Linked DNA regions of Diaphorobacter ruginosibacter. Each later gene encodes a partner of the first gene's protein in a complex. Links are inferred from orthologs where the notes say so. Each region holds a gene or a part of one and is shown on either strand. Other genes may lie near its edges.

Region 1 (3,141 bases):
ATCGACGAGCGCGGACTCGTCGAGGTGGGCTGCGAATTCTGCGGAAAGCAGTACCGCTACGACTCCGTGGATGCGGCGCAGCTCTTCACCGGGCGTGAGAAGCAGCCTCCCGCATCGAACAACATCCAGTAAGAGCGTGTTTCCGGCTTAGGCCGTCGCCGCCAGGCCGGAAAACAGCTTGTGCTCGCACTCCGGGTCGCTGCATTTCTCGCACGACCAGGCACGCATGCGCGGATGCGTGGGCTTGGCGATGTCGGTGATCGCGAAGTGCGCGCTTTCACTCGACGGCAGCAAGGCCCTGGCGGTCAGTGCGATGGCATTGGCCGCGTTGCGCAGTCGCTCCTGCAGTGTGGCGCCATACAGCACCTGGAACCCCATCATGGAGTCGGTGAGGGCACTGCGCAGGGCCAGCTCGTTGGCATGGAAGTTGGGCGACTGCACCGGCACCAGCAGCGACAGGTGCGGCTGATCGAAGGTCTTGAGCTCATGCGCCAGCCATTGGCCGAGTTGCGCACGCTGCTGCTCACAGCGCATGGCACCGGGCTGCTGCAGGGCATCGAAGCAGTGGGCATGAATGGCGATCCGCTCGCTCCAGCCCGGCTGAAGATCCGCATGGGATTGCAGTGCGTCTGCCATGAGGCCGGCATCGACTCCCCAGAAGGAAATGCGAAGCGGCAGAGGAATGCGGCGGGAGGCGGGGGGAGGCTGATCAGCGCCTGGAGGGAGCGACATGCACGTAGATTTCGTTCGGCTTGACCATGCCAAGCTCGCTGCGTGCCTTTTCCTCGACCATGTCCATGCCTTCCTTGAGATCGGAGACTTCCGCGCTCAGGCGTTCGTTTTCCGCTCGGGCCTTGTCATTGGCGTCCTTCTGCTCGGCAATCTGCTGTCGCATGTTGGCCACGTGTTCGACGCTGCCGCGGCCGCTGAGCAGCTGGGTCAGGACCAGCAAGAGCAGCAGCAAGAGAATCAGCGGAACAATGCGTGTGCTCATGGACTAGGTGGATGCAGCGGTAGGGGCCTTGGACGGATGGTACACGCAGACTGTTGTTGAAACACAACCACGGCGACCCCGGCAAGGCGTCACCGCGAAGGATAACGCGCCCATGGGGTGCCGCGTGCTGACGGGGCCAACCCGTTGTTACAACGTGTTGGCCTCCGGCCCGGCGATCAGCGCAGGTTGTAGAACGCAGCGCGGCCAGGGTAGAACGCGATGTCGCCCAGGTCTTCCTCGATGCGCAGCAACTGGTTGTACTTGGCCATGCGGTCCGAGCGGCTCAGCGAACCGGTCTTGATCTGGCCCGCGTTCGTGCCCACGGCGATGTCGGCGATGGTCGAGTCCTCGGTCTCGCCCGAGCGGTGCGAGATCACGGCGGTGTAACCCGCGCGCTTGGCCATCTCGATGGCTTCGAAGGTCTCGGTCAGCGTGCCGATCTGGTTGATCTTGATGAGGATGGAGTTGGCGATCTTCTTGTCGATGCCTTCCTTCAGGATCTTGGTGTTGGTGACGAACAGGTCGTCGCCCACCAGCTGGACCTTGCCGCCCAGACGCTCGGTCAGGTGCTTCCAGCCGTCCCAGTCGCCTTCGGCCATGCCGTCCTCGATGGAGATGATCGGGTACTTGTCGACCCAGGTCGCGAGCATGTCGGTCCACTGTTCGGCCGTCAGCTGCAGGCCGCCTTCGCCTTCGAGCACGTACTTGCCATCCTTGTAGAACTCGCTGGCAGCGCAGTCCAGGCCCAGGACGATCTGCTCGCCGGCGGTGTAGCCGGCGTTCTCGATGGCCTGGAGGATCAGCTGGATCGCGGCTTCATGGTTTTCCACGGAGGGCGCGAAACCGCCTTCATCGCCCACGGCGGTGCTCATGCCCTTGTCGTGGATGATCTTCTTGAGTGCGTGGAACACTTCGGCGCCCCAGCGCACGGCTTCGCGGAACGAAGGAGCGCCCACGGGGATGATCATGAACTCCTGCAGGTCGAGGCTGTTGTTGGCGTGCGCGCCACCGTTGATCACGTTCATCATCGGAACGGGCAACTGCGTCGCGCCCATGCCGCCGAGATAGCGGTACAGCGGCAGGCCGGATTCTTCAGCGGCTGCGCGGGCCACGGCCATCGACACGGCCAGCATGGCGTTCGCACCCAGGCGGCCCTTGTTGTCGGTACCGTCGAGGTCGATCAGGGTCTTGTCCAGGAAGGCCTGTTCGGACGCATCGAGGCCCAGCACGGCTTCGGAGATCTCGGTGTTGATGTGTTCCACGGCCTTGAGCACGCCCTTGCCCAGGTAGCGGCTCTTGTCGCCGTCACGCAGCTCGATGGCTTCGCGCGAACCCGTGGATGCGCCCGACGGCACGGCCGCACGGCCCATCACGCCGGATTCCAGCAGCACGTCGCATTCAACTGTGGGGTTGCCGCGGCTGTCCAGCACTTCGCGGCCTACGATGTCAACGATGGCACTCATGAATGATCCTAAGAGAGTTTGAAAACGGGGAAATGAACAACAACACGCCGGAGGTGCCGCGATGAAGCCGTGCGGGCTCCGGCATGGCAGGTCGAGAAAGGATGGCGGCTGGCATGGCTTGTTGCGGCATCGATTCTCACGGTGGGGATCACACGCCTTCCACGCAGATCAGGCGCATGATCGCCGCACCTTCGCGTGCGGCGCGCGCCCGGCCGTATTCGGGCGAGTGATAGAACGCCCTGGCGGCATCGAAGCTCGGAAACTTCAGCACCACCACGCGTTCGGGATTCCAATCACCTTCCATCACTTCCACCTGGCCGCCGCGAACGCAGAGTTCGGCGTTGTGCGCCTGCATGGCGGCCGTGGACCACTTCTTGTATTCCTCGTACTGCTCGGGCCGGGTGACCTGAACGGTGGCGATGACGTATCCGCTTGGCATGTCGTTGTCTCTTTTCTTATGGAAATGAAAACAGGCTGATGGATGGCGTTGGAGGGAGATCGGGTTGCGGGATCAGGCTTCGAAGTGGTTTTCCAGGAAGCCGTTGCGCTTGGTGACGTCATCGAGCGCCACCAGCGTTTCGAGCAATGCCTTCATGTGCTTGAGCGGAACCGCATTCGGGCCGTCGGAGAGCGCATTGCACGGGTCTGGATGGGTCTCCATGAACACCCCGGCCACACCCACGG
Region 2 (3,990 bases), 2.6 Mb from region 1 along the record:
GTCCACCCAGCCCGGCAAGTCGCGCAGTATGGTTGATGCCCATAGGCGTCCTACGCGCAAAACTTGCAGGTTATTGATCTGTTGTAGCCGTCGGACTCCAGTGGCTAACACATTGAAACACTGAATACGGAATCTTGAGTTGGTCCTGGGCCGAGAAATTGTCTGACGCCGGGACCAGCGGACAAAGCGATAACAAATATGTGGTTTTTCACGGCCTGGATCATGTCACTGCTGCAGGGGCGCAAGCCTCCTGCACTGGCATCGCTCGCGCCGCGAACTTCCACGCGGGTCGTGCCGAAGGCTGTTTTCTTCAAGCCCAGGCAGTGCGTCATCCGCTTCGCCTTCATCCATGCCCCGCCCTTGCGCCTGATGAGCCAGTCATTGACATCACATTGACTCATCAGCCGTAGGCATTCGGCAATTCCTTTCGTTTCTCTGCGTTGGCCAGGCATCAGCGGCTCCAGGTGAGCCTGTCTTTGTCATGGAACTTTGGCGGGACGAGCCGCTGCGAAAAGCGCAGCGCGTCGGCCCGCATACAACAACGAGAAGGAAACGCATCATGAAACGGATGCTCATCAACGCCACGCAGCCGGAAGAGCGCCGCCTGGCCATCGTCGACGGCCAGAAGCTGCTGGACTACGAGATCGAGATCGAGGGACGCGAACAACGCAAGGGCAATATCTACAAGGCGGTGGTCACCCGCGTCGAGCCCTCCCTCGAAGCCTGCTTCGTCGACTACGGCGAGGACCGCCACGGTTTCCTGCCGTTCAAGGAAATCTCCAAGCAATACTTTGCAGAGGGCGTCTCGCCCAGCCAGGCCAAGATCCAGGACGCGATCCGTGAAGGCCAGGAACTGATCGTCCAGGTCGAAAAGGAAGAGCGCGGCAACAAGGGCGCTGCCCTCACCACCTTCATCTCGCTGGCGGGCCGCTACGTGGTGCTGATGCCCAACAACCCGCGCGGCGGTGGCGTCTCGCGCCGCATCGAGGGCGAAGATCGCGCCGAACTCAAGGAGGCGATGGACCAGCTCGAATACCCCAAGGGCATGTCCATCATCGCGCGCACCGCCGGTATCGGCCGCACGGCGCCCGAGCTGCAATGGGACCTGAACTTCCTGCTCAAACTCTGGAAGGCCGTCGACGACGCCGCCAAGGCCGGCAAGGGCGCCTTCCTGATCTACCAGGAATCGAGCCTGGTGATCCGCGCGATGCGCGACTACTTCAACACCGACATCGGCGACATCCTGATCGACACGGACGAGATCTACGAACAGGCGCATCAGTTCATGTCGCACGTGATGCCCGAGCATGCGAGCCGCGTCAAGCGCTACCGCGATGACGCTCCGCTGTTCAGCCGCTTCCAGATCGAGCACCAGATCGAGTCGGCCTATTCCCGCACCGTGACGCTGCCCTCGGGCGGCGCGATCGTGATCGACCACACCGAGGCGCTGGTGTCCGTGGACGTGAACTCGGCCCGCGCCATCAAGGGCGGCGACATCGAGGAGACCGCCACCCGCACCAACCTCGAAGCCGCCGACGAAGTGGCCCGCCAGATGCGCCTGCGCGACCTGGGCGGCCTGATCGTCATCGACTTCATCGACATGGAAGAGTCGAAGAACCGCCGCGAGGTGGAGAACCGCCTGCGCGACGCGCTGCGCCAGGACCGCGCACGCGTGCAGTTCGGCTCGATCAGCAAGTTCGGCCTCATGGAGATGAGCCGCCAGCGCCTGAAGCCGGCACTGTCCGAAGGCGCGCACATCAACTGCCCGCGCTGCGGCGGCTCCGGCCATATCCGCGACACCGAAAGCTCGGCGCTGCAGATCCTGCGCATCATCCAGGAAGAGTCCATGAAGGACAACACCGCCGCCGTGCACTGCCAGGTACCGGTGGAAGTGGCCTCGTTCCTCCTCAACGAGAAGCGCACCGAGATCGCGAAGATCGAGCTCAAGCAGCGCGTGAACGTGATGATGATCCCGAACAAGTCGCTCGATACGCCGCACTACAAGCTCGAGCGACTGAAACACGACGACCCGCGCCTGGAAGACCTGCAGGCCAGCTACCAGCTCGTCGAGGAAACCGAAGACCAGACCAAGGTGACGCGCCGCTCGCAGGAGCCCACCAACAAGCAGACTCCGGTGATCAAGGGCATCCTGCCGGACGCGCCCGCACCGCAGGTCGAGCCGCGTCCCGATGCGGCAGCCCGAGCAGCCGCGCGCGCCAACGGCCAGCAGCAACCACGCGGCAACGCCAGCGCAGCCCCGGCTCCCGCACCCACGCCGACCGTGGCACCTGCCCGTCCGCCCGAGATGGGCTTCATCGCCTGGCTCAAGAGCCTGTTCGGTTTCGGCCCGTCGGCAGCGCCTGCGGCGCCCGCACCCGTGGCGGCACCGGCTGCGACACCCGCCGCGGAGACGCGCGAGCCACGCCGTGAAGGCCGTGGCAACAACGACCGCCGCCGCGGCGGCCGTGATGGCAACCGCAGCGAAGGTGGCCGCGATGCCGGTGCCACGGGCGAAAACCGCAACGAGGGTCGAGGCGAGGGCCGCAACGGCCGCCGCAACGAGCGCAATGACCGCGGCGGCGAAGGTCGCCAGGCGCGTGACGGCGAACAGCGTGGCGGCGAACGCCGCAACGACCGTGGCGAGCGCACCGAACGCAATGACGGCGAGGCCCGCCGCGAACAGCGCAACGGCCGCGATCGCAACAACGAGGCACGCCAGAACGGCAACAACATCCCGGTAGTGGATGCGTCGGCGCCGGCCCAGAACCCGGCAGATGACGCCTCGGCGGATCGTCCGCAGCGCGAACGCCGTGAACGTGGCGAACGCGGCCAGCGCGGTGAACGTGGCGAGCGCCGTGAACGCGCACCGCGCACCATCGATGCGAACGCCGCGGCACCCGCCGGCGACAGCGCCCCGCTGCTGCCGATGCCCGACATCGACCTGTCGCTGAACAGCGGTGCCGAAGGCAATGTGCCGGATGCAACCGGTCAGCAGCCCCAGGCAGAAGGCGAACGCCGCGAGCGCCGCTCCCGCGACCGCTACGGCCGTGACCGCCGTGGCCGCAACGGAGGCAACGCCGAAGGCATGGACGCCAACGGCAATGCAGCGGAGACCGTGGCCGACGCAGCAGGTGTCGTGGTCGCCGAATCGAGCACCGCCTTCGCAGCGACCACCGCCGAAGCCGCGGACAGCAGCACGGAAGGCGAAGCGCAGCCCGCACGCCGCAGCTACTTCTCGCAGAGCACGACGACCGCTGTCGCCGTGACGCCGCAGGAAGCAGTTCCCGCCGCACCTGTCGCGCCAGCCACGCCGAAGGCCGTTGCGGCACCGGCAGCAGCAGAGCCCAGCGTCGTGGTGGTGAGCCCGTCCGCCGAAGCCATCGTGGTTCCCGCGGCCCAGGCGGTCGCACCGACAACCCAGGCAACCCAGGACGACGTCCCGGCTGGCGGCATGCCACGCGTCGGCAGCTATGAACTGCCGCTGCGTTCGCTGCACGAGCTGGCATCCGCGTCGGGCCTGCAGTGGGTGAACTCCGACGCCGAGAAGATCGCCGTCGTTCAGGCCGCCATCGCAGCCGAGCCCAAGCCGGTCCATGTGCCGCGCGAACGGCCGCCGGTCGTGGTGTTCGACGAAGGCCCTCTGGTGCTGGTGGAAACCCGCCGCGACCTGGCCCGCATGCCCCTGCCGTTCGAGCTGCAGGAACAACAGCAGCAACAGCAGCAGTAAGCCGCTGCACTGCCCTGCCCGGAGCCGCCTTGCGGCAGGCCGGGCATGGCAGGAGACACTACCCCCGAACGGCCCATTCCCGGGCCGTCTTCATTTGCGAGCGAGAATCCCTTTCATGCTGTTCCTCCTCTCCCCCGCCAAATCGCTCGACTACGACACGCCGCTTCCCGCCGACCTGCCCCATACGCTGCCGCAGTTCGTGCCCGACTCGAAGGTGTTGATCGAAGTGCTCAGGCAGAAGTCTCCACAGGATGTCGCATCGC

The links.
Region 2: the proteins of eno (region 1) and H9K76_RS17565 are in contact, whole or in part, in a solved structure (PDB 2FYM), measured with the Escherichia coli proteins. The link is inferred for Diaphorobacter ruginosibacter from one-to-one orthologs.

What each region holds. Positions count from the first base shown.
Region 1 is NZ_CP060714.1:1,243,975-1,247,115, forward strand. The notes cover bases 315-3,141. They hold eno (phosphopyruvate hydratase), read right to left. Parts: upstream 2,458-3,141; coding sequence 1,171-2,457; downstream 315-1,170. Other genes in these bases: H9K76_RS05720 (hypothetical protein), read right to left, coding at 315-636; H9K76_RS05725 (FtsB family cell division protein), read right to left, coding at 710-994; H9K76_RS05735 (DUF1330 domain-containing protein), read right to left, coding at 2,606-2,896; kdsA (3-deoxy-8-phosphooctulonate synthase), read right to left, coding at 2,969-3,141. Also shown: Hsp33 family molecular chaperone HslO, read left to right, coding at 1-132; more of H9K76_RS05720, read right to left, coding at 148-314. UniProt on the Escherichia coli protein: Catalyzes the reversible conversion of 2-phosphoglycerate (2-PG) into phosphoenolpyruvate (PEP). It is essential for the degradation of carbohydrates via glycolysis.
Region 2 is NZ_CP060714.1:3,854,856-3,858,845, forward strand. Bases 252-3,927 are described here. They hold H9K76_RS17565 (Rne/Rng family ribonuclease), read left to right. Parts: upstream 252-559; coding sequence 560-3,727; downstream 3,728-3,927. Other genes in these bases: H9K76_RS17560 (hypothetical protein), read right to left, coding at 252-452; yaaA (peroxide stress protein YaaA), read left to right, coding at 3,843-3,927. In the rest of the region: more of H9K76_RS17560, read right to left, coding at 105-251; more of yaaA, read left to right, coding at 3,928-3,990. UniProt on the Escherichia coli protein: Endoribonuclease that plays a central role in RNA processing and decay. Required for the maturation of 5S and 16S rRNAs and the majority of tRNAs. Also involved in the degradation of most mRNAs.